DNA from 3 places in the Sporomusa intestinalis genome. Region 2 is predicted to be linked to each of the others. Evidence: predicted binding sites of a transcription regulator. Region 2 holds the regulator's gene; each other region holds the start of a gene.
The links. The regulator HrcA, encoded in region 2, represses chaperone genes, less so after heat shock. The targets are predictions, from matches to a motif close to TGTTAGCACTCNNNNNNNNNGAGTGCTAACA.
Positions count from the first base shown of each region.

Region 1: the regulator HrcA is predicted to act here: its motif matches at 3,839-3,869, upstream of htpG (molecular chaperone HtpG).
Region 3: the regulator HrcA is predicted to act here: its motif matches at 7,177-7,207, upstream of groES (co-chaperone GroES).

Region 1 covers NZ_AP042390.1:2,653,523-2,664,112, forward strand. Annotated here, with positions in the region: gene ACZ481_RS12465 (zinc metalloprotease HtpX) at 1-622, opposite strand, end outside; gene ACZ481_RS12470 (DNA recombination protein RmuC) at 1,061-2,311, shown strand; gene ACZ481_RS12475 (TerC family protein) at 2,273-3,064, opposite strand; gene ACZ481_RS12480 (hypothetical protein) at 3,004-3,351, opposite strand; gene ACZ481_RS12485 (hypothetical protein) at 3,323-3,628, opposite strand; gene htpG (molecular chaperone HtpG) at 3,906-5,867, shown strand; gene ACZ481_RS12495 (HelD family protein) at 6,137-8,380, shown strand; gene ACZ481_RS12500 (LysM peptidoglycan-binding domain-containing protein) at 8,430-8,693, opposite strand; gene lexA (transcriptional repressor LexA) at 8,864-9,481, shown strand; gene ACZ481_RS12510 (nitroreductase family protein) at 9,560-10,360, opposite strand.
Region 2 covers NZ_AP042390.1:2,917,825-2,928,414, forward strand. Annotated here, with positions in the region: gene grpE (nucleotide exchange factor GrpE) at 1-160, opposite strand, end outside; gene ACZ481_RS13750 (TCP-1/cpn60 chaperonin family protein) at 176-1,759, opposite strand; gene hrcA (heat-inducible transcriptional repressor HrcA) at 1,774-2,805, opposite strand; gene hemW (radical SAM family heme chaperone HemW) at 2,945-4,087, opposite strand; gene lepA (translation elongation factor 4) at 4,099-5,895, opposite strand; gene ACZ481_RS13770 (hypothetical protein) at 5,981-6,484, opposite strand; gene spoIIP (stage II sporulation protein P) at 6,496-7,509, opposite strand; gene gpr (GPR endopeptidase) at 7,717-8,688, opposite strand; gene rpsT (30S ribosomal protein S20) at 8,843-9,112, shown strand; gene ACZ481_RS13790 (ATP-binding protein) at 9,215-10,590, opposite strand, start outside.
Region 3 covers NZ_AP042390.1:1,671,080-1,681,669, reverse strand. Annotated here, with positions in the region: gene guaA (glutamine-hydrolyzing GMP synthase) at 1-656, opposite strand, end outside; gene pdaB (polysaccharide deacetylase family sporulation protein PdaB) at 1,079-1,819, opposite strand; gene ACZ481_RS07575 (hypothetical protein) at 1,934-2,575, opposite strand; gene ACZ481_RS07570 (CBO0543 family protein) at 2,668-3,276, opposite strand; gene ACZ481_RS07565 (hypothetical protein) at 3,429-3,779, opposite strand; gene ACZ481_RS07560 (hypothetical protein) at 3,922-4,299, opposite strand; gene ACZ481_RS07555 (hypothetical protein) at 4,472-4,981, shown strand; gene groL (chaperonin GroEL) at 5,162-6,808, opposite strand; gene groES (co-chaperone GroES) at 6,849-7,133, opposite strand; gene ACZ481_RS07540 (ANTAR domain-containing response regulator) at 7,340-7,921, opposite strand; gene ACZ481_RS07535 (histidine kinase N-terminal domain-containing protein) at 7,923-9,368, opposite strand; gene ACZ481_RS07530 (hypothetical protein) at 9,601-9,804, opposite strand; gene tsaD (tRNA (adenosine(37)-N6)-threonylcarbamoyltransferase complex transferase subunit TsaD) at 9,804-10,590, opposite strand, start outside.

The sequences.
Region 1 (10,590 bases), 260 kb from region 2:
CGCGTGAACGGGAAACGCCCAACTGGATAAGCGTGGCTGCCAGCGGTGCCAGCACTACCAGAAATACAAACTCGATAATGCCGCCGATACCGCCGCCTTCTCCATCATCACCACGGCCAAAACCAAGGATCGCTGACCACTGGGCAATGTTCGCGATCATGGTGATGACACCGGCCACACTGGCAACAATAGTGCTGATCAGGGTATCGCGGTTTTTAATATGAGCCAGTTCATGGGCGACAACGCCTTCCAGCTCTTCATAATTGAGGGCCCGCATAATCCCGGTCGTTACAGCCACAACCCCATGCTCGGGGTCACGGCCGGTGGCGAATGCGTTCGGGACATCGGTATTGATAATATACACCTTCGGCATTGGCATTCTGGCTTTTTGGGCCAGGCCGCTTACCAGCCGGACCAAATCCGGTGCGCTCTGCGGCGTGACCTCCTGGGCGCCATACATTTTCAATACAATTTTATCACTGTACCAGTAGCTGGCAAAGTTCATCGCAATAGAGATTACAAACATCAAAGTCATGCCTTGGGTACCGCCGAAAAAAGCACCGACTGCAACCAGCAGCCCGGTCAGCGCAGCAAGTAAAACAGTAGTCTTAAGTGTGTTCATTAAGACACCTCCATAGTATTTATATTAAAGTTGAACTTTACAGTTATAACTTATGTCACGCTAGTTAAAGATGACATCGCCCCTCCATTTCATTTATTATTTAATTTAATTATAAGTGATTTACTTATAATTAACAATAGTCATTTAAGCCCGAATTTTCATGTGTCCTGTCATATCGGTCAGGATATTCATGCTGTTGTCCTGTAGCTTGTCCGCAAGAATTGGATTGTGTAATCACGCCTGTTATCTGGATGACCATTCGCAATCACTGACCTTACCCTTGGCATGCTCAAATTCGTTCCGGCTTATTCATATATCCTGTAAAAAAACATGTATGATTTGCAGCAGGCGCCTGTTGGCTGACAGAAGGGTTTATAGCCGCGCGCCTTGAACTTGAATAGGTAATAAATACTAAACCCTAAGGACGGTGCATTGGCAATGAATGATTTATTTGCAGGTATTATTTTGATTTTACTGGTTATTAACGGCAGTTTACTCCTGCTGCTGCTAATAAGAACACATAAATTGGGCCAGAACGGCTTAGCCCCGTTTAAACAGCTGGCCTATAATCAGGAACGTATCGAGGCTATGGTTAGGGATGAACTGGGAAAGAACCGGCAGGAGCTGACTTTTAACAGCAAAGCCCTGCGCGAGGAGCTGACAACGCAGCTGCATGGCTTTACTAATGCCAATGACCAGAAATTCAACCGGCTTATTCAGATCAATGAACAAAAGCTGGATAAAATCCGTGAAACCGTAGAATGGAAACTGACAGCGATGCAAAGTGATAACAGTAAGAAGCTAGAAGAAATGCGCATAACGGTTGATGAAAAACTGCACGCCACATTAGAAAAGCGCCTGGGGCAGTCATTTCAGCTGGTAAGTGAGCGGCTGGAGCTGGTGCATAAAGGACTGGGGGAAATGCAACAGCTGGCCTCCGGGGTCGGTGATTTAAAAAAAGTATTATCCAATGTAAAAACGCGGGGTATCTGGGGGGAGATGCAATTGGCTTCCTTACTGGAACAAGTATTGACACCGGATCAATATGCAGCCAATGTGGCCACCAAGCCCGGCAGTCAGGACCGGGTGGAATTTGCCATTAGACTGCCAGGCAAGGACAATAACGATGCCGTGGTCTGGCTGCCTATTGATGCCAAGTTTCCCCAGGAAGATTACCTGCGGCTGATAGAAGCGCAGGAAATGTCCAATCCCGAGCTGGTTGCAGGTGCCGCCGCCGGCCTGGAGGCACGAATTCGTCAGGAAGCAAAAACAATTAAAGAAAAATATATTGATCCGCCTAATACCACTGACTTTGCGATCCTGTTTCTGCCGGTGGAAGGCCTCTATGCCGAGGTCTTGCGCCGCCCTGGGCTGTGCGACAGCCTGCAGCGCGAATACCGTATCAACATCACCGGGCCGACAACACTCGCAGCCCTGCTCAATAGCCTGCAAATGGGTTTTAGAACCCTGGCCATTGAAAAACGCTCCAGTGACGTCTGGTCGCTGCTTGGGGCTGTAAAAACCGAATTCGGCAAATTTGGCGACGTTCTTACTAAAACTAAGGAAAAACTGGATCAGGCCAGTAAACAGCTTGATGCCGCCACCGTACGCACCAGGGCTATTGAGCGAAAACTAAAAGGGGTAGCCCAGTTACCGGCGCCGGAAATGCTGAAGGTGCCGGGAGAATAGGCAGGCAGCGGTGCGGAATAATAAAGCCCCCGCTGTCTTTACCAAGGCAGGGGAACCAACGTGATTAATGATGATTTTTGTGGTGCTGGTTTTCAGAAAATAGCCTGATACAATCACCGCCAAAGTGAGTCCGGTTTTAATAAGCAGTGCGTGGCCGCTGAGATAGGTTACCATTGCCTTGTCGCTGATAATCATCTCCGCCGCTGCGTAGCCGAGTACGCCGGCGCCGGCATAGATAATAGACGGGAATCTGTCCATGAGCTTCATAAGCAGCTGCGCGCCGAATACCACCAGCGGAATGCTGGTGGCAAGTCCGGCGGTAATCAGGCCGTACTTGCCGGCGGGGACAGTCTGGGAAATAGCGGCTAACGCCAGCACATTGTCCAGGCTCATAATAAGGTCGGCAACCAGAATAATTTTGATGGCTTCCCGGTAAGATGCGGCTTGGCCGTATCGCTTTCCTTTGCTGTTGTCTCTTAACAGGCTGACAGCGATGTACAGCAGCGCCAGCCCCCCCAGGAATTGCAGGAAGGGCGCATCCAGGAGGCGGGCGGCAATAAAAGTCAGAATGATTCTTAGAATCACTGCGCCAAGGCTGCCCCACAGGATCGCCTTTTGCCGCTGGGCAACTGGCAGGTTTTTGCTGGCGAGGGCAATAATGACAGCATTGTCGCCACTTAACACGAGATTGATCAAAAGTATGCTTCCCAGAGCCATACACCACTCAGGCCCGATTGATCCCCAAAAATCCATTCCACTTCCTCCTCTATTTTTACTATTGTATTATTGTCACAGGCACGGCAGACTACAAAACTGATAATAGGTAGATTTTGGCTGTTTTCCTTACGCAACATAAAAAGACCCCCGGTACGCATAAAACACATACCGAAGGTCTCGCTAGCGGTTACGCCAGCAGTCGGCGGCAACGCCTGCTGGCTAGTAGCGTGACAGTGATTAGAGCAATAAAGATTTCTCTTATTGCCGGCTTCAGGGCAGGCTGCCAGGAGCGTGTCATCCAAGCGCATAATATTCATTTGCATCAATATGCACCCAGAGATGACGAACGGCAAATTCAGCGGCACTCTCTTCCGTTCCTTCTCTGACCGGCTGCAGCAGTCTGGCGCGGGCCTGCTCAAGCGTGCTGAAATCACCGCGGACAGTAAAAATTCCGTAAGAAAAATCATCAATCATCACGTGAAACCGTGTCAGGCCAAACTGGTCTCCCTCGCCCCGGCCGGCATAAAAAATGGTGGCCGGCGATCCTGTCGGCGATGCGACATCGGTTAAAACCTGCATGTTTTTTTCTAATACAGACATTTTTGTTCCTCCTTATGATTTCTTTACTTTTTATTATACATAGATGAAAACAATCATGCTATTTTTGTAAATAAAGTAAGCTCTTATTTGTTGAAATATTATTTATTCAACGTTGAGATGTATTGCATTACAGATTTTGGCTTGCTGTTTGCCATTTTTTATCTTATTCCTGGTTGATTTTATTGTCTAATTTCGTTATTATTTAAATAGCGTTAGCACTCGGCGGTTAAGAGTGCTAATCATAACTTTACAGATAATGGAGTAATGGAGGTTTACTATGGCCCAAGAAGCAATGAACAAACAAACCAAGGAATTTCAGGCTGAGACCAAGCAATTGCTGGATTTGATGGTGCACTCTATTTACACCAACCGGGAAATATTCCTGCGCGAGCTTATTTCCAATGCGTCAGACGCCATTGACAAGGTCCGGTTTGAAGCTTTAACAAATCATGCCCTGCTTGAAGACAATGCTGATTTTGAGATTTTTATTTTGCCTGATGAAACTATTAATACCTTAACTATTTCGGATAACGGCATGGGGATGACTTATGAGGAAGTGATTGAAAATATCGGCACAATTGCCAAGTCAGGCACCAAAGCCTTTCTTGACAAAGTAAAAGCGGCCGGTTCAGCCGCCGATACCGAGCTAATCGGCCAGTTTGGCGTGGGTTTTTATTCTGCTTTCATGGTGGCCGAAAAAGTCACACTGCTTACCCGTGCTCCCGGACAAGCCAAAGGTGTCCGCTGGGAATCGGACGGCGACGGAACCTATACAATTGAAGAAATTGAAAAGGAAACCCGCGGTACTACACTGATTCTTACCCTCAAAGAGGAATACCGGTCGGCTGAACAGCCTGAGGAAAACTTCCTGAATCGCTATAATCTGCAAAATTTAGTTAAAAAATACTCAGACTATATCCGTTATCCTATTAAAATGAATTTTGTCAAAGAAGAAAAACCGCTGGATAAGGACGGTAAAGTGATTGAAGATGCGCCAGCCGCCCAGACGGTTGAGGTCCGCACCCTCAACTCCATGGCCCCCCTTTGGACCAAAAATAAAAATGATATTACCCAGGAAGAATATCATCAATTGTATAAAAATCTGTTTCATGCCTGGGAGGATCCTCTGGAAATAATCCATTCCAAGGTGGAAGGCGCAGTCGAGTATACTAGTTTATTATTTATTCCTGCCCATGCACCTTTTGATTTTTATCAGCGTGAAGCAACAACAGGTATCCGCTTATATTCAAAAAACGTGTTTATTATGGATAATTGCCAGGACCTTCTGCCCGAATACCTTCGTTTTGTGAAAGGCTTAGTGGATTCGCCGGACTTCTCGCTTAATATATCCCGCGAATTGCTCCAGCATAGTCAACAGCTAAAACGGGTTGGCAAAAATCTTGAGAAAAGTGTGTTGAAAACACTGGAAAACCTATTGAGTAAAGACCGGCCGAAGTATGAAAAATTCTGGCAGGAATATGGCAAGGCCCTTAAAACCGGTGTGTATTCGGACTATCAAAGCCGGGATAAGCTGAAGGATTTGCTGCTGTTTGCCACCTCGCACGCTGCCGATGAGCTTGCCAGCCTCGAAGACTATGTTAGCCGGATGGCCCCCGCCCAAAAAGTTATTTATTATGCCACCGGCAAAGACCGTTCTTCGGTCGAACGCCTGCCGCAGATGGAACTGCTCCGGGAAAAAGGGGTTGAGGTTCTTTATCTGTATGACAGGGTTGATGAGTTTGCCATTGATGCCCTGCATGAATATAAAGAAAAAAAATTCCAGTCGGTCAGCCGCGGTAATTTGGAACTGGATGATATTGATGCGGCTGAGACTAAAAAAGACACGGCCGAATTAAATAAGGAAAATGAGCCTCTGATCAAAGCCATCAAAGAACATCTCAGCGGCAAAGTGGCCGATGTGAAGATCAGCAGCCGGCTTAAATCAAGTGCCGTTTGTCTGGTAAGTGATGATAACGGGATCAGCCTGTCCATGGAGCAGATCCTGTCGGAGATGAATAATAGCATGTATAAAGCCAAGCGGATTTTAGAAATTAATCCGGATCATGAAATCTTTGCGGTATTAAAGGATTTATATCAAAGTACCCCTGAATCTGAGGACTTCAAAGATTATTGCGACTTACTCTATGGACAAGCCCTGCTTATGGAAGGGATTGCTCCGGATGATCCAATCAGCTTTGCCAACAAAGTAGCCAGCTTAATGGCCCGCAGCAGTCATTAAGACAGTTTGCGCCTACCAGCTTATCTGGTAGGCGCTTCTCTTATTTAGCTGAAACCAGTACACCTTAACAGTATCCATATCGGTTTGCAAGAATACATGTAAAGCGACGCATAAGCAGATAATTCTTTCCAGGGATGGCCGGGAACATAATGACTAAATATAATTTAAACAATTTGTACCCTGTTCTCCTCTCACCCTTTTTCAATTACTTACTGCCCGGGAATTGAATATAATTAAATGTTGGGCTACATTCTCTTGAGGAGGAACATATGAATCAGCAGGAACAAACTTTTGAGATCGGCCGGCTGGCCAAAACACTCCGGCAGATAGCAGAACAAATTCAAATCAGCGAGCAGAGTTCCGACAGCCACCGGGATACCCTGCAGGCCACTCTGCAGGATTATTGGAAGTCGGGGGGCGCCAGTTCCACTGATGAGGCCCAGTTTGTTGAAACTATGGACCGTCAGCGGGCCTTGTCCACACACGTACAGGGCACAACCCGCCGCTTGTACAAGATGCTAAAATCGCCTTATTTTGGCCGTATTGATTTTGCTGAGGCGGGTGAGCGCCGGCCTGAGCTGATTTATATTGGCATTGGGAGTTTAAGTGATAAAGAGACCGGTAATTTTATGATTTACGACTGGCGCGCCCCGGTAGCGAGCCTGTTTTATGATTATGGCAGGGGAACGGCGGCATACCATTGCCCGGCCGGCACAATTACCGGTGTTATATCTCTTAAACGGCAGTTCAAAATTGTAAACGGGCAAATAGAATACATGTTTGATTCGGACTTGAAAATTGATGATGAAATCCTCCAGCAGTTGCTGAGCAAAAGTGCTGATGATAAAATGCATACGATTGTCAATACCATTCAGCGTGAACAAAATCGCATAATCCGCGATCAGTCGCACCGGGTATTATTTGTTGAGGGCCCTGCGGGCAGCGGCAAAACGTCGGCGGCTTTACACCGGGTGGCTTTTTTACTATATCAGGACCGTGCCAGACTAACGTCCCAAAATGTGCTAATTCTCTCGCCCAACCACATTTTTGGTGATTATATTTCCGGTGTGCTGCCGGAAATTGGCGAAGAAAACGTTATGCAAATGACATTTCAGGATTATGTTTCCCTGGCCGCTGCCGAAATGCCTGTCCGGTTTGAGGCCCGTACCACCTACCTGGAACAGATGCTGGCACCTGAGGCAGATCCCCAACGGGCCGCTAATGTACGTTTCAAATCCTCGGAGTTTTTCTGTCAGGCTTTGCTCCGCTATTTGGACCGGCTGGCGGCAAGCAGGGTGGATAACTATCCGGCGATCACCGTCCGGGGGCAAACCATCTTTCAGCAGGAAGAATGGCACCACTATTATAGCGGCAGTTTTGCGATGATGCCGCCGGTGCTGCGGCTTGAAAAAATTAAAGCAATTATCCAAAAGCGGCTGAGTGAGGTTGTTCAGAGAATTCGCCGGGAAAAAATGGCTGAGATCATTATTGCCGGTGATGAGATTAATGAAAAAGTAATCAAATCACTGGCCAGAATGCAAACCAGGGATGAACTGCGGGCCATAACCGATCAGATTGAGCAATTGACCACAGTGGATGTTGTTAATGAATATAAGCAGCTGTTTACAAATGACCGGTTACTGCGGGAGAACGGCCTGGCTGTGCCGGCGGACTGGAAAACGGTGCAAAAACAGACGCGGGCTTACCTGAACAAGGGTATTCTTCCTTATGAAGATATCCCGCCGTTTTTATACTTTCAGGGTATATTGCAGGGTTTCCCTGCTAAACCTGATATTAAGCATGTCATAATCGATGAGGCCCAGGACTATACAAGTTTTCAGTACAAGATTCTTGCCCGGCTGTTCCCCAACTGCTCCTGGACCATCGTCGGCGATCCTGCCCAGTCAGTACAGCCTTACCTAAGGACTGCAAGCTTCAGGGAAGCAAGTCAAAGCATCGGCGTCGAGAATACCCTGCTGTTCAGGCTTACAAAAAGCTACCGTTCAACCTGTCAAATCCAGGCTTTTTGCCAAGCTTTACTGCCGCCTGCTGCGGGCGGGGCAGTTGCAGTGAACCGCTCCGGTCCGTTGCCGGTTATTCTGCACGGGCAGCAGCCCGGGGACCAAACCGCCGCTATTGCCAGTACCATACAGGCAATGCTGAACCAGGGCTGGAATTCTATTGGGGTGGTCACTAAGACTGCCGCCCAGGCGATGACTGTTTATCCAACCCTTGATTATGCTGTCAGGGCCAGCCTTGTCACCAGGGAAGATGATGAATTCTACCGGGGTGTAGTTGTTATGCCGGCCTATTTAGCCAAAGGGCTGGAATTTGATGCCGTATTGGTAGTAAACGCTGACGGCAGCAATTATAGTCAGGCTCAGGACCGGCATATACTGTACACGATCTGTACCCGGGCCCTGCACCGCCTGGTTGTTTATTATACCGGGACCCCCTCTCCCTTTATCGCCTCCCTTGATCCGGCGTTATACAAGACTGAGCCTGACTGGTAACAGAAAAAGCTGCCAGCCGGCAGCTATATTTATGTATGTATGTATGTATTTATTTATTTACCGGGACCTTTAACAGCTGACCGGGATAAACCTGGGCATTATTATTTAACTTATTTACCTGCCTGATTAAAAATACCTTTTCCCTGATGTCTTCTTGCGGCGTAATATAGTTAGCCGCTATCTTCCAAACCGTATCACCTGGCTGAACACGGACTGTTTCATAGGCCTCTGTACCGGCGAAGGCACTTGAATTGGCCAGAGGAGTAATTACAAATAAAACGAGAAGCAGGGACAATGTCAATATAGTTTTCATTCAATACACACCTCACTGAACCTATGTTCGATATGAGTTAATTGTAGCACAGTACATATGTTCTGCGCAAGTATGTTCGATATTTTTATTTTTGCATATTATCGATAAAATTTCAGAACTCATGTTCTCTTTTTTTCCTGTTTGTGGTACAATTGGGACGAGGTGATATTGTGGCTGTTAATTCACTCAGCGTTAAGCAAAATCAGATATTAAACTATATTAAAGAAAATCTCCGGGCCAAGGGGTATCCGCCTTCTGTACGTGAAATTGGTGAGGCGGTTGGCCTTAGCAGTAGTTCTACTGTGCATTCACACTTAACCAAGCTTGAGTCATTGGGTTATATTAGACGGGACCCTACCAAACCCCGGGCTATTGATGTCCTCGATGAAGCGCAGTGGCGGCAGAAAACCGTGATTCCCGTACCCTTAGTCGGCATGGTGACAGCTGGTCAGCCCATATTAGCTATTGAAAACATTGAGGAAACATACCCATTGCCGGCAGAACTCTTAGGCAGTGAGGATGACGTATTTATGTTGTCTGTCAAGGGGGACAGCATGATTAATGCCGGTATTCTTGACGGCGATTACATACTGGTCAGGCAGCAAAGTAATGCCAATAATGGCGATATTATAGTAGCTTTGATTGATGATGAGGAGGCTACCGTAAAACGGTTCTACAAGGAGGCCGGCCGGATCCGGCTGCAGCCGGAAAATGATCTAATGGAACCTATTTATGCGGAACAGGTAGCTATTGTTGGCAAGGTTGTAGGGCTGTTCAGAAGTATGTAAGAAAACACAGGGAATTAAAGCAGATGACAAGCTGGCAATTGCCAGCTTGTCATCTGCTTTAATTCCCCTGCTAAACCGTTACATCCAGGTAACCGCCAATGGATTGCGGTCAACAAGCCTGTAATAACGATATTGAGGATAGCCGACCATGACTGCCCCTGTGATCACCTTGCCTTGGGGGATGTTAAACAATTTTATCAATGGTATATAATTGGCAAAGGCGCACATTTCAAAAAGCCCTGCCCAGCATGAACCTAAGCCGAGGGCCGGTGCAAAAAGCTCAAGATAGGCAAATGAAAATATAGTATTTTTTCTGGCATGGGCAAGCGTAGTTTCAGTAACGGCCAGGATTAAGTGCGGAGCTCCCCTGAGGATGGGGTCTTTTCCATTTTCGTAATAGGAGCGGATATGATAATCAAAGCTCCAGTGTGTTTTTGGCTGTTCCTCCATCCAGTTTATGGTTGCAGCTGTAGCTTGTTGAAGTATTTTTGCGTCTTCAATAATTATGTATGCTACCCCCTGGCTGTTACTGCCGGTAGGTGCAAATCGCGCAATATCTATTAGTTTTAATAACTGATCACGGGGAACTGGCTTGTTTTTGTAGCGCCGGACAGAGCGGCGTGAACGAAGGAACTCCCGGGCGTCTTGTTCACTTAGAACAGGAAATCTCTCTAATGTAATCTGGTTTGCCAACAGGGCTTTCTGATTATTAATGGCAGCCTGAGGACATACGGCCACACAGTGACCGCAGGCAATACAGGCCTGCGGCAAGATTTGCTCTATACCGGCAGTGCCTTTAATCAGAACTCCCACAGGGCATACTTCGGCGCAAATACCGCATTGAATACATCGCTGTTGATTTGTTTCCAGCAAACTCAAACTAACCACCTCTTAGTTTTACCGTATTCTATAACGGCCGAATAATTCTGCTATAATAATAATCATTTATGTATGAATAAGCAAGTACGCACTTTTTTGTAGCATAGTATCCTGTTATATACTGAATGATATTTAAACCATCTAATGCTTTTCTTTATACCATAGTACCAGCAGGATAATATAAAGCGTTAACAAAATCCCAACAAAATAATAATTCACGTAATCACCTC
Region 2 (10,590 bases):
TTTCCTCCAGCAACCGGCTTTTTTCATTGAGCGCAGACATAAACTGTTCCACATCTGCGGGATAAAAGCAGATTTCAGGATTATCGCCTGACGCCTCGTTAACGCGGTCCGTTTCCTGGCCATTTTCGCCCGGAAGCTGTTCTTTTTCATTATCTGCCATAAAACCCACCTCCTATTAAAAATCAGGCATACCACTGTCAGCGGCGACTGCCTTCTGGGCATTGGCCCCTTCTTCCTTTTTCTTGATAATAGTATCAATACGCAAAATAGCAACAGCGACTTCTCCGGCAGCCTTGATGGCATGCAGTTTTACCGGCACAGGGTCAACTACCCCCCGTGCCAGCATATCGGCCACTTCGCCGGTATCGCAGTCTATGCCCAGTGAGTCGCAGTTTTGCACAGTTTGCGTAGTAACGGCTTCCTCTACTTTCTCCAGCGGGTTAAAACCGGCATTTTCGACAATCTGGGATAAAGGCTGCTTGAGCGCATTGGTCACGCAATCCAGGCCGTAAGCCGCCATGCCCTTAAGGTTATCCCGGTGTTTGCCAACTTCCCGGGCCATGGCAACCTCAATCGAACCGCCGCCTGGCACGTAACCGCCCTTTACTGCCGCCTGCACACTGGATGCGGCGTCTTTGGCAATACGTTCCCTTTCCCCCACTACCTCTTCCGTGGCGGCACCGACTAAAATCGTGGCCATGGGTTTGCCATTGCCGCCAATTACCCGCACTTGTTCAAGCTTTTCATCCTGGTACACCTTGTCGGCAGTACCCAGATATTTTCCAATATCAGCCGGCTCTTTCTTCAAACCGGTCCGTTTGATCATCCGGGCCCCGGAGTGATCGGCAACCCGGCGCAGGTCTTTGGCGGATACACGCTCAATGACCAGAATGCCGGCATCTGTAAGAATTTCCTCAGCGGTACTATGTACGCCCCGGTCCACCATGACAACATTAACGCCAAGGCTGACAATTTTCTGGACATTTTGTTTAAACTCGTCCTGAAGTTCAATATAACGCTTAAAACCGGCTTCCGTACTTAGCGCCTCATCCTCAATTTCTTCCGGTTCAAGGGCATCATCGATCAGCAGCAGTTTAGCGGCGGTCACTGCTTCGGGCATTTCCTGCGTCATCCGTTCCTGATCGACGATAACGCCCATAAACACCTCGTTATTAGCCCCGGCTTCCGCAGTAATGATCTCTGACAGCTTAAAATTGTATTCATTGAGCTTCTCCACGCCGATCAGCCGGGCTGCCTCCACGACCAGATCGGCAATGTCCTCATGTTCCCGGCCGGCAATCATGGCAATACTCCGCAGGATGGGATCATTGACCTCGGTAATGGTGCGGGCCCGCTCTTTTACTCCAGCCAGGACCTTAGCCACACCATATTTAATCCCTTCAATCACTCTGGCAACCGGCACACCGCGCATAACCTGGCTTACACCCTCCGAGACCAGGCTGCCTGCCATAATGGTTGTCGTGGTTGTGCCGTCGCCAACCTCTGCCTGCTGGGCTTTGGCAGTATTAATTAACATCTTGGCGGCCGGATGGTTGACATCCATTTTATCTAAAATGGTAACACCGTCATTGGTAATAATAACCTCGCCAAAGCGGTCAACAAGCATTGTATCAAGCCCTTTAGGACCGATAGTGCCTTCGACAGCCGCCGTAATTGCTCTTACAGCATTGGCGTTGGTTAACAGCGCGGCCAGCCGTTCATCCACGTCGGCCCCACTGCCTGCTTGCTTTAAATTCATGTAGTTCCCCCTTATCACAACACCTTATATTTTTTCAGAATTTCACCTAAATGGCGTTGCATAAATTTAAGTACCGACATAGTTTTCCCATACTCCATGCGCGTTGGGCCAAGCACAGCCACAGTTCCCACCACCTGGCCGTCAATGCGGTAAGTGGCCTGAACCACACTGCAGTCATGAATACCTGTATATTTGTTCTCCTGGCCAATAGTGACAACTACCCCGTCACTATTAGGCATATGGAGAATATCGCTTAACAATTTGTCTTCTTCAAACATCGTTAACAAGCCCTTAACTTTATCCACATCGCGGAATTCAGGCTGATTAAGCATCTGCGTCGTGCCGCCAAGATAAACCTTGTCATTCTTGTCGGCAGTGAGAGCCTGCTTTAAGAGGGCAATTGCCTGTTTAAAAATCTGCGGATCAGGCCTGATATCATTTTGAATATCTTTTAAAATCGGCGTTGTTATCCGGTCAACAGCCAAGCCGCCCAAGCGGGAATTGATCACATTGGCCACCCGGCTCAGATCCTCATGATGCAGGCCCTCGGGTATCTCGATGATCTTATTATCCAATAAGCCTGTATCGGTGACAATGACAACAATGGACCGGCGCTCATCCAGCGGCAGGAACTGAAGATACCGGAAAGTACACTGGGACAGCTGCGGCGCTAGTACCATGGAGACGTTCTGGGTCATGCTTGATAAAATTTTCACTGTCTCCTGAAAGACTTCTTCCATTCGCCGGGCTCTTGTGTAATACCAGTTATCAATAAGCGCAATGTCTGCATCGGAAATTTGGGGAGGCGCCAGTAAACAGTCGACATAGAAGCGATAACCCTTAACGGACGGTATCCTGCCGGCCGAGGTATGCGGTTGCTCAAGATAACCTAAAAATTCCAAATCTGCCATCTCATTGCGAATCGTAGCCGGACTGATTCCCAGATTGTATTTACGCGCAATCGTCCGTGAACCGATAGGTTCGGCCGTTGAGATATAATCATCGATAATAGCTTGCAGGATTTGGCGTTTTCTTTCATCCAGCACCGACTTCACCTCCCATGCTGTTAGCACTCATGCCTGTTGAGTGCTAATGCCTATTAAAAAAATACCACTCCTTGGGTTTAATGTCAAGAATCTTTCTTAAAACCACTGGCAATAGATGGGGGAGATTTTGCTGTTGCCCTCAGTCATCAGCAATAAAAGCGGCAAAGACAACATTGCTGAACTTCATGCCCCTGTCAGTCAGCCATACCCGGCAGCCATTTGTGGCCAGCAGCTCTTGCCGGCGAAGCTTATTAAAAACATTTGCAAAATGAAGAAAAAAATTGCTATGAAACCGGCGGGTAAAATCGGCAGCATTCAGTCCCTGCGTGGTGCGCAAAGCCAGAAAAACATATTCGCCTACAGACTGGGCTTTAGTTAATCTTTCCCGCATCGCAACCGGCGGACAGCCGGTTGCGATGGCCCGGATATAGGCATCAATCGCCGGCACAGCGCTGATTCGCTCACCGTTTACAAAAGAATGAGCGGCAGCTCCCAGCCCCAGATAAGGCTGATAACGCCAATATTTCAGGTTGTGACGGCATTCCAGCCCCGGGCGGGCAAAATTAGAGATCTCATAACGAAGCAGCCCCTTGCCGGGTAAAACCCTGACCATCAGATCATACATGGCCTCCTCTTCCCTTTCGTCCGGTAAAGCCAGCAGCCCCTGATCATAAGCCGAACAAAACGGTGTTCCCGCTTCCAGCTTCAGCCCATAGACAGACAGATGGGCGATAGCCAGTGCCGCCGCCTGTTCCAGCTCCCGGGCAAACCCCTCCGGGCTCTGCCCCGGCAGGCCGTACATTAAATCAATACTAATATTGTTAAACCCGGCACCATAGGCATATTCCAGGGCCGCCAGCGTGTCTGCGGTTTTATGGCTGCGCCCCAGGCGGGCCAGCAAATTGTCGTTGAAAGACTGGACCCCGAAGCTAAGCCTGTTGATCCCGGCCGCCAGCAGCATGGTCAGCTGTTCTTTTGTTACCGTGCCCGGATTGGCTTCCATACTAATTTCAGCCGTATTAGTTATGCTGAAGCTGCGGTCAAGGGCGGACATAATCTGCCCCAGCAGCGGCACAGGCAGCAGGCTGGGCGTGCCGCCGCCGATATAGATGGTGTCAACTGCCGGCTTACATAACAGACCGCCCTGTTCAGCAATCTGCTGGCACAAGGCGGCAGTATAATCAGCAAACCAATGCTCTGCTCCCGCATAAGAAGCAAAGTCGCAATAGAGACACTTTTGCCGGCAAAACGGTATGTGAAGATACAGGCCAAAATTATTCATTGCGCTACCTTTTAATCCATTTTCAATATCGCCATAAAGGCTTCCTGCGGAACTTCCACACTGCCAACCTGTTTCATTCTTTTTTTACCTTCTTTTTGCTTCTCCAAGAGCTTGCGCTTGCGGGTAATATCGCCGCCATAGCATTTGGCAAGCACATCTTTGCGCATCGCTCGCACGGTTTCCCGGGCAATTACTTTGCTGCCAATTGCGGCCTGAATCGGGATTTCAAACATCTGGCGGGGGATGATTTCCTTCAACTTTTCGGCCAGCTGCCGGCCGCGCTGGGTGGCCCTGTCCCGGTGGACAATGACGCTGAGCGCGTCCACCGGGTCGCCATTAAGCAGGATATCCAGCTTAACCAGGGCTGAGGTCTGATAACCCAGCAGCTCGTAGTCCAGCGAAGCATAGCCGCGGGTTGATGATTTCAATTTGTCAAAATAATCAAAAATTATTTCACTAAGGGGCAAGTGATAGGTCAGCATGACCCGGTTGACATCAAGGTATTTCATGTCCTTGAACTCACCCCGCTTCTCCTGGGACAATTCCATGACAGCGCCGACATATTCGTTAGGAACCATGACAGTTGCCTTAACATAAGGTTCTTCAACATGGTCAATCTCCTGGGCTGTTGGCAGCTTGGACGGGTTTTCAATCTCAAACATTGTGTTGTCGGTTTTGAACACACGATAAATTACACTGGGCGCTGTGGTTATGAGCGTCATATTATATTCCCGTTCCAGGCGCTCCTGAATAACATCCATATGCAGCAAGCCCAGAAAACCGCAGCGAAAACCAAACCCCAGCGCAATGGAGGTTTCCGGTTCAAAAACCAGTGCGGCGTCATTTAACTGCAGTTTTTCCAGGGCGTCGCGCAGATTCTCGTAATCAGAACTGTCTACCGGGTAGAGGCCGCAGTATACCATCGGCGTAATTTTACGGTAACCCGGCAGCTGTGCGGCTACCGGCCGCTCAGCCCCGGTTACGGTATCACCTACCCGGGTATCTTTTACATTTTTAATGCTGGCGGCAATAAACCCGACCTGGCCAGGCCCCAACTCCTTAACATTGGCCAGGGCCGGCCGGAAAACGCCAACCTCAGTAACCTCAAACACCTTGTTTGTTGCCATCATTTTAATCTTCATGCCTGGGGTAATCGTGCCATTCATAACCCGGACATAGACAATTACACCTTTATAGGAATCAAAATGCGAGTCAAAGATAAGCGCACTCAGCGGCTCTTCCGCTTTACCGGCCGGAGGCGGAACTTTTCTGACAATGGCCTCCAGGATTTCTTCAATGCCGACCCCGGTCTTGGCACTGGCCAAGACGGCATCACTGGTATCCAACCCGATGACATCTTCAATCTCACCTTTTACCCGTTCCGGTTCGGCACTGGGCAGGTCAATTTTATTAATGACCGGAATAATCTCCAGATTATGTTCAAGCGCCAGGTAAACGTTAGCCATTGTCTGCGCCTCTATCCCCTGCGCGGCGTCAACTACCAGCAGCGCACCTTCACAAGCGGCCAGACTACGGGAAACCTCATAGGTAAAATCAACATGCCCCGGAGTGTCAATCAAATTAAGCATGTATGTTTCACCGTTTTTGGCCGTATACGACAGCCTCACGGCCTGGGCTTTAATCGTAATGCCCCGTTCACGTTCCAGTTCCAGCTGATCTAAAACCTGGTTTTCCATCTCGCGGGCAGAGAGAGCTCCTGTGTATTCCAACAACCGGTCTGCAAGGGTCGACTTGCCATGGTCGATGTGGGCAATGATTGAAAAATTACGAATATGTCCTGTATCCATCAAACTGGGGCTCCTCCCTGGTATAATCTGCGTTTTTAACATATTTCTCTAAATTATACCATCAGCTACCCGCTAACTGCAAGCTCTACCTGTATTCACGCAGCATTTCGTCTAGTTTATGTATGGCTCCCTGCGCCTTTTCCCTGACCTTTTGCAGGACCGCTTCTACATAGGGTTTGGTTTGATGCCAGTATTCGACGATGTTCTTCTTTGCGGTTAATGCTTCTTCAACAAATTGCTTATGCCAAATATCAAGCCAGTACAACAACCGCATACCGTCGATTTTTACCTGCGTGGGAATTGTAATTGCCCGTTCGGCAACCTGCAGCACAAGGCTGCGCTGCTCTGTGAGCGAAATATTGCCTAATTGGTAAACCCGCTCCAGGCTCAGGCCATAGCCGAAGGCATAGGCTGAATAAACATGATCCTGATTGCGGCCAATATAAAAGAACCGCTCCTGCCCCGGCCGCTGGGTAAGAGTGCCGAGCTGGTGTTCAGCCACCCCCACACCGATTACGATAATCGTCAGTAAAATGAGCAGGCCCCGGGCGATGATTCCGGCATCGCTTGCCGCTACCCGTTCGAACACGGCACTCCTCCTTATCTATTTTCAGCGAGTATTTCTGCCAGAACGCCGCCCAGTATTTCCATACTGCGCACGGCCTCCTCCTTGCTGCTTTCCTGGGAACCCACCTCAAGTAATAAAGCCCGGGGATGAAGATGCTGATTATACCGCCACTCAACCATTTGCAAACCCCGGCACAACCCAGGATATTTAGCATTGAGCCTGGCATCAATCAGTTTGGCAAAAGCATGATTTTGCTGCCAGTGCGGCTGGGGCAGGTCCTGCTGCCCGGTGGCGACAACAATCGTAATTTTCGCCATTGGCACGCCATCAAAGACGGCCGTTACATTTTCCCGCTTGTCAGCATCCCGGTGGATGTCAAAAATCATTTGTATAGAAGGGTTTTCTGTCAATATTTTTTGCGCTGTTATTTCCGACGGGCCATAGGCTTTCATGAAACTGGGGTAGTCGTGAATCGTTGCACTGTGGATGGTTTTAACCCCTTCTTTTTCCAATTGGTTTGCCAGGGCCAGGCCCACGTCAACTATATCGCCGCGCTGGCCGCCCGGTCTGTGGGTCACACCGGAGTTGGGGATAAAAGCTTCGGCGGTGTGGGTATGGTAGATTGCTACTAACGGTTTATCCGTGCTGATTATACTCGGCGTATCAAACTTGGGGAAATTTGGCAGGCTGGCTGCACTGACCGTCGGTGTGCCCGTATTCTTAAAAGCTAACATAAAGGGGATTTCCTGCGACAACAGCGAACGCAGGTCCTGCACATCAATACCGGAAAAGAATAACACCAGCTTGCGGGTGAGTGTTTCCTTATTTACTTCAGGCGTTATTTTTACGGCCGGTTGTGGCTGCGCCACGCTGGACAAACCGGGAATGCCTGAAAAAAGCACGTCCTTTCCTTTGGGCCACAAAGAAGGTATATATTGATCATAATAGACTGAACCGCTGACAGGGATGGCACTTGTCGTTAGGTTCAGATAGGTGGCTATCGACAGACCGCTTGCCGTAAACAGCATAAAACCTATTAATACCATATGAAAAAGCTTTGAGGTGCCGGGCACTTGCAGTATGGGCCGCCAAATCCAAATTCTGCCCGGTGCGCTTTTTTTTCGTTCTTTCCTCGTTACCATTGCCGCCTCCGCCAGACTCCCTGCCGGGTTGTCTCTTGATAAATTTTGTTTACATACAATGTATATGCCTGGCGGGGCGGCGATATTACAATTATCGGCGGACTAGCTGTATCAGTGCAGATACATATGAATATTCTCGTAATCAATATTAGGATGCATCGCCTGGTTTATCCCCCCGGCCACAACGGCGGCGATATCCTCGATCAGCCTGTCAACCTCTTTCGGCGTTACCATAAGATCACCCAGCATTTCCGGCAGCACCTGACGGACAATTGTCTGACGGTCCTGATCGGACAGGTTGGCCATACTCTTAAAATACCTGCCAAAAGCAGCATGCTCCTGTAAAGTATTAATGGTATCCATGGCGATTGTGGACGCATGGACGACAGTAGGCACGCCGATGGCGACAACAGGTACTCCGAGCGAGGCCTCAGTAAGGCCAAAGCGTTTGTTGCCGACGCCGGAGCCAGGATGAATTCCCGTATTGGCCAGTTGTATTGTTGTGATTACCCGGTGGCTGGAGGCGGCTGCCAGCGCATCAATGGCAACTACCAAGTCCGGTTTGATATTGCTTACAATCCCCTGAATGATTTCGGCGGTTTCCATGCCGGTTATGCCCAGCACGCCAGGGGCAATGGCGCATACTGACCGTACGCCGCCTTTAAGCTCCGGTGACAGCAGCTCCTGCAGATGGCGGGTTACTACTATTTTATGGGCAGACCGCGGCCCCAGGGCATCGGGAGTAACATTCCAGTTGCCAAGTCCCACAATGAGTACCGTAGCGTTGCGCGGCAGGTTAACCATGGCGGCCAGTTCTGTGGCCAGCATATTCATTATTTTTTGCTGCAGGGGGGTATTTTTGTACCGCAACCCCGGGGCTTCAATAGTAATATACCGCCCCTTGGCTTTTCCCATCATCCGTTCGGCTTCCGGTGTGCTGATATTGACCCGGGTTATAATCAGGTCATCATCCTCGCTGGTTTCAACCAAAACCCCCGGAATGTCCTCCCGCACCTGCTTTGTTAACATTTCCCGGGCCTCTAATGCCAGGTCGGTCCGGACTGTAGTCAGCATCTGCTCCATACAATTTTCTCTCCTTTTGCACCTAAATGGTTCAGACCTATCTTATCCGGAAAAAAACCTGGTTATACGAACCTCGTTTCACTTTTATTGCTTGCTTTTTCCTGTAGTCCATGCTAGAATAGTTCAGTAATATATACATAAGGAGGTGAATTACTTGCCAAATATTAAAGCATCTGAGCGCAGCGTAAAAACTGACGCTGAACGGCGTGCCCGCAATTATTCGGTAAGATCAGCAATTAAAACTTCTATCCGTAAAGTGGAGGAAGCTGCACATGCCGGCAAAGCAGATGAGGCCAAGACCCTCCTGACTAATGCCGCAAGTGTTATTGACAAAGCTGCCGCCAAGGGCGTTATTCATAAAAATGCCGCAGCCCGTAAAAAATCCCGTCTGGCCCGTAAAGCAAGTGCTGTTAAACAAGCTTAACACCAACTACTAAAACCCTGTTCACTGCACAAAGTGAACAGGGTTTTTCTTTGGTTGCCGCCGGCGGCCCGGGCTTGGTACAAGCTATGTGTCCTATTTATCTCAGGAATATTGTATGGGAAAGGTGACACGGATTGCCGTGCCGACCCCCACGGTGGAGTCAATGGTTAAATCAGCATTGTGCTGTCCGGCAATACTGAGGCAAACGGCCAGCCCCAGCCCGGTGCCGTTCCCTTTAGTGGTATAAAAAGGCTCCAGGACCTTTTTTATCCTGTCCGGCGGAATGCCGCAGCCGTTATCCCTGGTCTCAAGACAGATGCATTCATTAATATAGGTTGTCCTGATGGCAATGCGGCCGGCGGCCGTTGTGCCCATAGCCTCTGCTGCATTCCGGTACAGGTTCAGCACAAGCTGTTTAATCGCTTTCTTATGCAGCAGCAGGTTAGGCAGCCCGGCCTCCAGCTCCAATTCGACAAGGATGCCGTCTTTCACCGAATCGGCATACAGGAGCGGCTGCAATGAGGCTATTATTTCGTTTAGATTGCACAGTTCCTTGGCAACTGTCCGGCTTCTGGCCAGAGAAAGAAAATCCTCAATTATGCTGTTCGCGCGGTCCAACTCACTTATCAGGATATCATAACGGTCCTTCTCGCCGGATTTTTTTGACATAAACTGCAGATAACCCCTAACGGTTGTCATCGGATTGCGGATTTCATGCGCAACACTGGCAGCCATTTCCCCTACCAAATTCAACCGGTCCAGCTTTTCCAGCTCACCGCGCAGCGATTCACGCTCTGTTATATCGCCGTATACCCCCAGAGCCCCTAATACTTCATTGTTTTCGGCATTATAGAAACGGATTGCCGTTGCCAGCCATATTTTGCCGGCAAAACCGATTGTTTGCTGGACAATTGTTTCGCCTTTCAGAGCACGGGTTAATACAATATCCTCCTCATTAACCCCTTCTTGTTGCAGCATCTGGATGGCGGAAGTGCCAATCATCGTTTCGGTTGGGTCTATATGCCTGTTCATGCTGGTATATTCCTGATTATGGGCGGTTATGATACCGTCCCTGTCCACCACAACCACTGCAAACGGGCAGGCATTAATGAGCAGTTTAAGCTTTTCCGATTCTCCCCGGTATTTATTCCGCAGCCCGATTACTGTATCGAGTACCGGCAATAGCTGAGGAAACTCCGCTAAGGCCTTATGTCCGTAATCTTCGGCCGATATTTGCGCCACCAACTGCTTAATCGAAGAATTGAAACGGCGAAAGAAAAAAACAATGACAATCATTACTGCCAGCCAAATGCCAAGGGAAAACAAAACCCATTGCCGTATACTTTTCGTATATAATAAATTAATATCGGCAATTTTAGTGTTGGCCCAGGTGTGACCGACAAGCTTCCCGTTTTGAAAAATAGGGTACGTCGCCGCAAGAATTGGCTGCTGCCCCCAGTTGGCAGACCGCATCTGCA
Region 3 (10,590 bases), 1.2 Mb from region 2:
CTTAAGGCGCACAATACCCGTTTATTGCCAACCTGGGCCTTAATCCTGGCAATTGCCTGATCAACAAAAGAACCCATATTCCAGTTACCGGCACAGCGGCAAATATTGAATAAAAAGTTTTTGAGCATTCTCATTCCTTCCGGAGTATGGACTACCTCCGGGTGAAACTGCACGCCGTAAATCCCCCTGCTGCTGTTTTCCATAGCCGCTACCGGGGTGCTGCCGGTGTGAGCCGTAACCGAAAATCCGGGCGGCGGTTCGGCAATATAATCACCGTGGCTCATCCACACTTGTGTCTCAGGTTTGATATCCGCAAATATGCCCTCATTTTTATCGACATGCAGGCGGGTATTGCCGTATTCCCGGGAGGTGGCATGGGCCACTTTGCCGCCTAGCGTATGGGCCGTCAACTGCATACCATAACAAATTCCCAGCACCGGTAGGTTAATCTCAAATACCTGCGGGTCACATTTAGGCGCATCGTCGCCGTATACACTTGACGGACCACCCGAAAAAACAATGCCTTTGGGTGCCAGCTGACGGATTTTTTCAATACTGGTATTAAAAGGAACTATTTCGCAATAAACCCCGCATTCGCGGATTCGTCTGGCAATTAGCTGGCTGTATTGGCCGCCAAAATCCATAACTAAAATCATTTCCTGATTTCCTGTCGTCACGTGGAATCCTCCTCTAATTAGCGCTATTTGGATTAAGGCCTCATACACCCACACCGGCCAAATTCCGGCCGGGTACATGCTCAAAAGGCATAGCCATAGGCTGGCTGGCAAGCAGTAACCAGTACGGCCTGCCGGTCTGTGCCAACTGACATGTTAGCAGTCGTATATAAGGCACATACCTTGCAATGTATAGAAAATACTCAGGAACTGCCAGTAATTTTAGTTATCGGCATAACCCAGGTACTTTATGCAATCATATCAGTTTCGCTACATATCGCCAAATTCCTGCAGACCGGCCAGAATAAAAATAAAAGAGTGAAATCACGCCAGCGCCTGGCAATGTCCGGCTCTTTGCCGGCATTGCACAAGCGCGGGGAAAATTCACTCTGAATTCAGCCATATTAGTGTCTCTGTATCCCTTTATCACTATACTTTTCCAGCAGTTCGCCGACAGTTACAAACGTGTACCCCTCGGCCTTAATCCGCTCAATCAAAATCGGCAATGCCTCGGCTGTTTGTACAGGCGTATCGGACGCATGCATGAGCACAATTGCGCCCGGTTTAAGTCTTTTCATGACCCGCTCGATAATGACATCCCGCCCGGGATTTTTCCAGTCCAGGGAATCCACATTCCAGATAATCGTTTTGTAGCCAAGTTCATCGGTAACTTTTAATGACTTTTGACTGTAGTGGCCATTCGGCGGCCGCAGCAGCCGTGGCTCAACACCGGTGACCTCTTTAATCTGGGCATGAGCTTTTGAGATATCCTCTTTGACCCACTCCGGCGACATGTCGCCGTAGTTTTCATGCCGGTAGCCATGGCTTGCCACTTCATGCCCGTCTTTGGCAATACGCTGGGCTACTTCCGGAAATTTCGTAGCCCATGGCCCCATAATAAAAAATGTCGATTTAATATTGTTTTTCTGTAATGTATCTAATATCGACGGTGTAAACTTATTGCCCCACGAATGGTCAAATGTAAGTGCTATTACCTTTTGGTCGGTACGCGTGCCGGCAATAGCCATTGGACCGCCGGCAATTACATCTGTCACCTGTACATACATAGCCGATATCGCAAACAAGCCAATGATGCTGTAAAAGATATTCCGGTGATAAAACAGGCGGCGCAAGTTAATAATCATCTTTCTCCCTCCTCCCGCAGCTACAATAGTATGTATGCGGCAGGCAGGGCGTTTATGCTAGGAGCCTGTCAGCTCTAAGACAGCAGAATAATGGCGTGGCTGATAGTTTAGTTACTAGCGCTCTTGCCACTTTATATAAGGGTAGTTTGTCATACAATACAAAATAAGCTTATCTGATACCGTATAGGCCAGGCGCAAAGTGATAACAACGGTTGCAGCCGTTATCCACCACAGCCATTCACTATGCCTGATTTCCGAGGGAATCAGCAAGCCGGCCGCCAGCATAACAACGACAAACATACTGCCCAGCGGTATGACTGTTTGAATAACGCCAAAGCCCAGCCGGGTATAAATTAATGTGTTTAAATCCTTTTTTCTGGCATTGAACAGGGCTATACAGGCATCAAAACGATCCTGTACCCATTTTTCCTCCTGGCCGGTGATGATGATTCTGCCACTGACAGGAACAAAATTTTTAAAAGCCAAAGCCATGGTGCCTTTTTCCGGCACTTCAATGGTAAGGGAAAACTGATCAATATGAGACAACGATTTAGTCAGAGCAATCAGCTCGTCCTGGCTTTGAACCGTCTGAGTCGAGCGTTCTTCTCGCTTGCCCAGGATGTCATCACCGGTGCCAACCACAGCATGCCAGAGGAATTCTCCATCCTGGCCAAATATCTCCCACAGCTTGAAAAATAATGCTTCATCAAAGGTACAGGCTGGCAATCGACTTTGCTCTATGTATTTGTATTCCACCGGTTTACCTCCATCGACTGAAAGTTTTTAATACTATTAGTATATAAGGAAACCCCTTCTCAGGGAAGGGGTAGTCCGCCACTTATTTCATTCTATTTAAACTCACCGCCGCTAAGGCCAAAACAAGTATAAATGATGGCCGTAATGATCAGACTGATCCCCCAGGCCCAGACAGGTCGCGAATAATGCAGACGGGTAATAGAAAACATCGCGATATCAAAAACAAAAGAATCAAGCCATGACCAATCATTTTTATAAGAGAGACTGCCGACTATATAATGGGCGAACAACTCTATGCAACTGAAAAGCAGGATCCAGAATGCAATATAGCCGGCTTGATACACTTTGCTGCTGTCAAACGGAAACAGGGACAAATATATAAATACCACGGCCGGCAGCAGTACAAACGCATTAATAAGTTCTATAGTTGTTTGGGTCTGTACGAATATATCCGGATTATAGTTCCACAAAATGTGATGATAGGTTATGAAACTTGCAGCCAAATTAACAACCATAACAAAGAGAACAGTCGGATAATATCTTTGCCAGTTTTTCCAATCTCCTAATTTAATTGCCGCAACCAGGAATGAAGAAAGCAGAAGCACTCTAAAAAAGAAGATCAACATCTCTGTATGTACCCTCAAATTAAATTCTAATATGCCAAAACAAATAGCCTCCCTGACAGGAAGTACTGGAATCATCGATTATAACATATAGTCCCCAGTTTTCTACAGACTATTATCAGACATAATAAAATCGGCAATCGGCAAACAAAAATTGAGGATCATCTCCGCCTGCCGCCAGTAGAAAAAAGAAGCCGCTCACCCCTGCGGGCGAACAGCTTCCATCATAGCTAATTATTTGAAGCGGAGCCAATAGCAATACCAATCAATAAAGCGGCGATTTCACGTAATGCCTTGTCATGGCGTTCTTTTTCCCGTTCCTGGCGTTCCTTCCATTCCCGGTGGCTTTCATGCGGCCGCCGCTTCATCTCCCGTTCATGGCGTTCATTTTCCTGGCGTTTACGTTCGTCATGCTCGCGCCGCCGCTCCTGCTCCCGCTTATGGTCATGATCATTACGGTCAAGATGGGCTATGCGTTGTGAACCGTTATTATGTAAGGGGCCTGGTGCCGCTGCCGCTACGGAAGAAAACATCCCCACCTGCAGCAGGCCAAGCATAGAATAAACGACTAGTTTTTTCATTGCTATTTTCATATCGATACACTTCCTTTTTCTTATTATACTTTTACTATATCATCCGTTCCTTTGAATTTCTTTAGAAAATATTGGTGGAAAACTAAAATAGCCATACCCTCAGGGTATGGCTATTAGACAGGCTACACGTTTAATCCTTGGACGAGCTGCCGATGGCAATACCAATCAATAAAGCGGCAATTTCACGCAAGTGGCGGTCATGGCGTTCTTTTTCATGCCTTTGGCGCTCCCGCCAGGCCCGTTCACTTTCGTGCTTACGGCGTCTCATTTCCCGTTCATGCCGTTCATTTTCCCGGCGCAACCGCTCTTTGTGCTCCCGCCGCCGCTCCCGTTCATAGCGCTCGCGGTCATGCCGATCCCGGTCATGCCGGTCATGCCGGCCAAGCTGAACGATTTGCTGCGAATTGGAATTATATAATGCTGAAGCCTCGGCTACGGTTGCAAACAGGCCAGATTGCAGAATCCCGACCAGGGAATAAACCACGGTTTTCTTAACGAGGCTGTTCATAAGCATTTCCTCCCTGTATTTACTACTTCCATCATAATATGGAAATGTGACAAAAGTATGACAGTCGTTTCCGCTCCCAGTAAAATGAAGGCCGGCCGCATACATAATTACCACTGACAAAGCAATACTGATAGTAATAGCAAGAATGGAGCTGATCGCTTTGAGCAATCAAATGCTTTTATGGTCAAGTGTGGCCTTAGCCTGGCTATCCACGGTGTTTCTCAGGCAAGCAGATATAAAACGGTATATGCCTGCTGCTTTATTTTGTTCGCTTGCATTTATCTTTATTTTTGAAACAGGAATTTCCTTGCGCCTGTGGGCAGTTACCGAACCGTCCTACCCGCTTGTCAATATTCCCGCTTTCGTTTACGGCCCGTATCTGCTTGCCCCGGTCTGGATACTCAAATACACGTACGGACGCTTTTGGCTGTATCTGACCACAAATATTGTGCTGGATTATCTGTTAATCTTTTTCCTGATTGATTGGTTTGTCCGGCGGGGCGTGTGGGTGTCTTACATATCCTATTTTCAAATATTACTAATTACTACAACGCTGTCTGTCTTTATCTATGGCTACCAGCGCTGGCAGGAAAGTGAACCAGTACGCGCAGCAGTACCGGATCTGCAGCCTGCCGCCGGCAAACCGCTTGACGAAGACCCGGCAGACCGGCCGGGGAAGTAATTTACTGCCAGCCATATTTGTCTTAATTAAAGATATAAAATGAAAAAGAGGCTGTCCATAAGTTCGATCACAACTCATGGACAACCTCTAATTTTTTATGCTACTTGCGGCAACAAAATAGTTGCGTTAAACGTTAGGCAACACTTAGAATCCCGATTTTACTGGGGTTCCAGGGGCTGATTACATCATGCCGCCCATGCCGCCCATGCCGCCCATACCACCCATGCCGCCCATGCCGGCAGGAGCTGCTGCGTCTTTTTCCGGCTTATCGGCAACAAGGGTTTCGGTGGTAAGAACCATCGAGGAAATGCTGGCCGCGTTTTGCAGGGCGGAGCGGGTAACCTTCGCCGGGTCAACAATGCCGGCGGCAATCATGTCAACATATTCTTCGGTCAGGGCATTAAAGCCAATACCCTTACCGGTTTTCTTAACATTCTCAACAACAACGGAGCCTTCCAGGCCGGCGTTGTTGGCGATTTGACGTACCGGTTCCTCAATCGCGCGTTTCACGATTTCAACACCGGTTTTTTCATCGCCGATCAGTTTCAGGTTAGCCAGGCTATCCTGAATGTCGATGAAGGTAGTACCGCCGCCGGCAACAATGCCTTCCTCCACCGCAGCGCGGGTTGCGTTCAGAGCGTCTTCAATACGGAGTTTTTTTTCTTTCAGTTCAACCTCGGTAGCAGCGCCTACCTGGATAACAGCTACGCCGCCAGCCAGTTTGGCCAAACGCTCCTGCAGCTTTTCCTTATCGAAATCAGAAGTGGTTTCTTCGATTTGCGCACGAATCTGATTCACGCGTTTTTTGATTTCGTCATTTTGACCGCTGCCGTCAACAATCGTGGTTTCTTCCTTGGACACGCGGATCTGACGGGCGCGGCCAAGATCTTCAAGGGTTACGCTGTCAAGCTTGCGTCCCAGTTCTTCGGTGATCACAGCCCCGCCGGTTATGATAGCGATGTCTTCCAGCATAGCTTTTCTGCGGTCGCCAAAACCGGGAGCTTTCACAGCGACAGCGCGGAAGGTGCCGCGAAGTTTGTTAACAACCAAAGTGGCCAGGGCTTCGCCTTCCACATCTTCGGCAATGATCAGCAGTTCTTTGCCCTGTTGAACGACTTTTTCCAGGACCGGCAGCAGGTCGGCAATTGCGCCGATCTTACGGTCGGTAATGAGGACATAGGGATCGCTTAAAACAGCTTCCATTTTGTCCGGATCAGTAATCATGTACGGGGAGATATAACCACGGTCAAACTGCATGCCTTCCACAACATCAAGGTCGGTGCCCATGGTTTTGGATTCTTCCACAGTGATAACACCGTCTTTGCCGACTTTTTCCATCGCTTCGGCAATCAGGGAACCGATTTCTTCATCGCCGGCGGAAATGGAGGCAACCTGAGCGATAGCGTCCTTGGTTTCCACTTTCTTGGCGCTTTTTTTGATTTCGTCAACAAGCACGTTGACTGCCTGCTGAATGCCTTTTTTCAGGATCATCGGATTAGCGCCGGCCGCCACATTTCTCATGCCTTCGCGAATCATGGCCTGAGCTAACAGAGTAGCGGTAGTTGTACCGTCACCGGCTACATCATTTGTTTTGGTGGCAACTTCTTTAACAAGCTGGGCCCCCATATTCTCAAACGGATCTTCCAGATCAATGTCACGGGCAATGGTTACACCGTCATTCGTGATGGCTGGAGCACCGAATTTCTTGTCAAGCACTACATTGCGGCCTTTAGGTCCTAAAGTAACCTTAACAGCATTAGCCAGGGCATTTACGCCCCGCTCCAGTGCACGGCGTGCTTCTTCATCAAACAAAATTTGTTTAGCCATTTATGTATTACCTACCTTTCATTTTATGATAATTAGCTGATTATTCAATAATAGCCAGGATATCGCGCTCACTGATGATGAGATATTCTTTGCCTTCAACCTTGACTTCAGTGCCGGCATATTTAGAGAAAATAATTTTGTCGCCAACTTTAACATCCAAGGCAACCTTTTGGCCGTTTTCCAGAGTTTTTCCTGTACCAACAGCCACAATTTTACCCTCTTGCGGCTTCTCCTTGACTGTGTCAGGAAGAACGATACCACTCTTGGTCATTTCCTCCTTTGCCAAAGCTTCAATTACAACTCTGTCGCCTAATGGCTTAATCATGTAAAGAACCTCCCTTTATAGTGTGTTAAAATTAACTGTTTGTTGTTAGCACTCACTTAAGTTGAGTGCTAATTCCATAATTTATAATATAGAATTCGCTCGAAAAAATCAAGTCCATTTCAGTAAAAAATGCATAAAAAATAAAAAAAAATATCAAAACTGAGGGCAGGGACTGTTAAAACCCCTGCCCGGCAGCAAATATGCTCTTAACGTTTGCGGGTGGCTGACTCCACAATAGCCGCCGCCACATCCCGGATTGATTTGCGTTTGCTCATACTGTACTGCTGAATGCGGCGATAAGCCTCGCTTTCGGTTAAACTATACGCATCCATCAGGATTCCCTTGGCCCGGTCAAGAACCTTCCTGGTTTCCAGTGAGTTTTTAACCTCCTCCAGTTCCCGTTCCAGCTCAGCAAACTCCTGGAACCGGGATAAAGCAATCTCCATGGCCGGAAACAGGTTCGCTTCTTTAACAGGCTTGACCAGATAGGCTAATACGCCCGAGTCCTTAGCCTTTTCTACTATTTCCTTCTGACTGAAAGCAGTTAAGAGGAGCACAGGCGACAGTTTTTCATTAGAAATAATTTTAGCAGCGGTAATGCCATCCATTTCCGGCATTTTAATATCCATAACAACAAGATCAGGGCGGTGCTTGCGAGCCAGCTCAACGGCTTTGGCTCCGTCTGCCGCTTCGCCGACCACAGTATGTCCCGCTTCTTCCAGTAATTCTTTTAGGTCCATCCTGATAATTGACTCATTATCGGCAATTACTATCCGCAAAGCGTCCATATTATTCCTCCTTCGCCTCTTTAGCCCCTTCTGTCAGCCGGGGAATGGTAATAAAAGCATGGGTTCCGGCACTGGAGAACAGGCGGAAGTGCCCGCCAAGGTCGTTTTCTATCAGTGTTCTGACAATTTGGAGGCCCAGACTATTGGTACTTTGCAGGCAAAACTCCGCAGGAAGACCGATACCGTTGTCATAGATATCTATTTGATAACTATCCGGTGTTGTCGCGATATCCACACCAATTAATCCCTCTTTACGTCCGACAAAGCCGTGCTCAATCGAATTTTGTATTAGCTCGTTGATTACCAGGGCCAGACTGCTGGCCTGCTCAGACGGCAAAATTACCGTCTGGCCGTTAAGCACTGTTTCAATATTAAAATCAGGCTCAAGCATATTTTGAATAACCAAATCCAATATATTTTTCGTGACTTCCGCCACATCAATATATTCCCGGTCCTGTTGCGACAAAAATTCATGCACAACCGATATGCTCAATATCCGGTTGACGCTTTCCCGCAGCGCGGCCTTCACTTCCGGCGTGGTAGTACGCCTGGCCTGTAATCTGAGTAAGCTGGCAATCGTCTGGAGATTATTCTTGACCCGGTGGTGTATCTCCTGAATGACCGCTGACTTGACCAGCAGTTCTTTTTCTTTTTTCCTGAGTTCGGTAACATCGGCCACAATAAAGACAGTACGCACCACCAGGCCGCCGACAAAGATCGGAATAGCCCGCTGTACCAGGATCATGTTGCCGGCTTCGGCTTCTTTTTCCACCGGCAGCCCTGTCGACAGGGCCTGCTGGGCGAGTTTCATATTAACCTGCCGGTCCGATACCCGCCGGCCGATAATATGGTTGATGCCCAGCACTTTGTAAATGGCATCGGCGGCGGAATTGGCAAATACAATATGCCCCCGCTCATCAATGATCACAATACCGTCACGGGTTGCCAGAGGCCGGTAAATTTTTCGGCCCAGCGAACCGCCGTCCGCAGCCATCGTCAACAGCATATAAGCCGTTTCCACCAGCATGCCGTGACCATTGGCGCTGGCCTCCTGGCTATTGGTCTCAAAGCTGGCGGCGGCAATAATCTGGCCGTCCGGGTCTTTGATGGGGAAAACCCTCATCTCCAGTGCATCCATGCCAAGGGCCCATTCCCGCTGGCCGGCGATATTGGCACCGGAAACCAGCGTCCGCCATACCAAAGGCTCTTCACTCGACTGCACGGTACTGCCCAAAATATTGGTTTTAAAATCGATATAACTGGTATTGGGTTTAGCCTGCGCGACAATAGCCAAAAAGTTTTCATTGCGGGCCGCAGCATACAGGGTAACCTGAGCATGCGCGAGGTCGGCAGCCAGCCCCAGAACGCTTGATACTTTATCAATAAATTGAGTCTGGCTTGGCGTTAAACTCGTTATCTTCCGGCAAATATCTGCCGCTACCCCCATAAACTTTTCCCCCGTTCCCTGAAACAAGACCTAGTGTCTTGACCACATTATCTTTTTAGTTTGATGACGGCCAAAATGGCCAATGGCGGCGTCAGCCCCTCCTAGCAGACCCCTTCCAGTATGCGTCGTCGGTGCTTCCTTGCCCTTTGCCATTTTGTCTCGCCCTAAAACTAAAATATAACATGGCCAAGACACAGACCTGCTTAATCTTGTATGTATTCAACTGCAACTTTCAAAATTCCTTGTTAGCTGGTACTAAATTTACAAAGTTACACTCTACTGCCGCTTTTGACAAAATCCCCAGGGTTATCCCCGGGTTATCCACAATATCCACAGGGTTATGCACAGCAATATGGCCCTTTATTACAGGAAAATATGCTATTTTTATAATCTTACCCACATTATCCACAATTATTTTACAGATAGTTGTCCACATTACCGGGCCCCCAATGTCAGTGAAGGCACCGCATTCAGATTAAGGTCGGAGAAATCACCGGCTAAGTACTGATAATGAGCCCGGCAGGCAATCATTGCCGCATTATCTGTACACAGCACCGGCGGCGGATAAAAAACGGCAAGGCCCCGGCTTTTAGCTTGTACAGTTAACTCAGCCTGCAGGGCTGAATTAGCCGCCACCCCGCCGGCCAGAACAATGTTATCAACACCGGCCTGGTCGGCAGCCGCCAGCGTTTTCATAACCAGCACATCAACCACAGCGGCCTGAAAGCTGGCAGCCACATCAGGAATGCTGACCGTCTCCCCCCGCTGGGCCGCACTGTTCAGGTAGTTCAACACCGCTGATTTTAAACCGCTGAAGCTAAAAGCGAATTTATTTTCCCCGTTTTTGGCGGTAAAAGCCCGGGGAAAGGCAATAGCGGCCGGATTGCCCTGTTTAGCGGCCTGATCAATATACGGACCGCCCGGATACGGAAAGTTCATGACCCGGGCAATTTTATCAAACGCCTCACCGGCTGCATCGTCACGGGTCTGTCCCAGCAGTTCAAGCTCATTGTAATTTTTCAGATAAATCAGCGACGTATGGCCGCCGGATACTACCAGGGCCACAAAGGGCGGCTCCAGTTCAGGATGGGCCAGGAAATTGGCAAAGATATGCCCTTCCAGATGGTTCACGCCAATGAGCGGCTTATGCAAAGAGAAGGCCAGCGCCTTGGCTGTCGCCACCCCGACCAGCAGGGCGCCGACCAAACCGGGGCCATAGGTA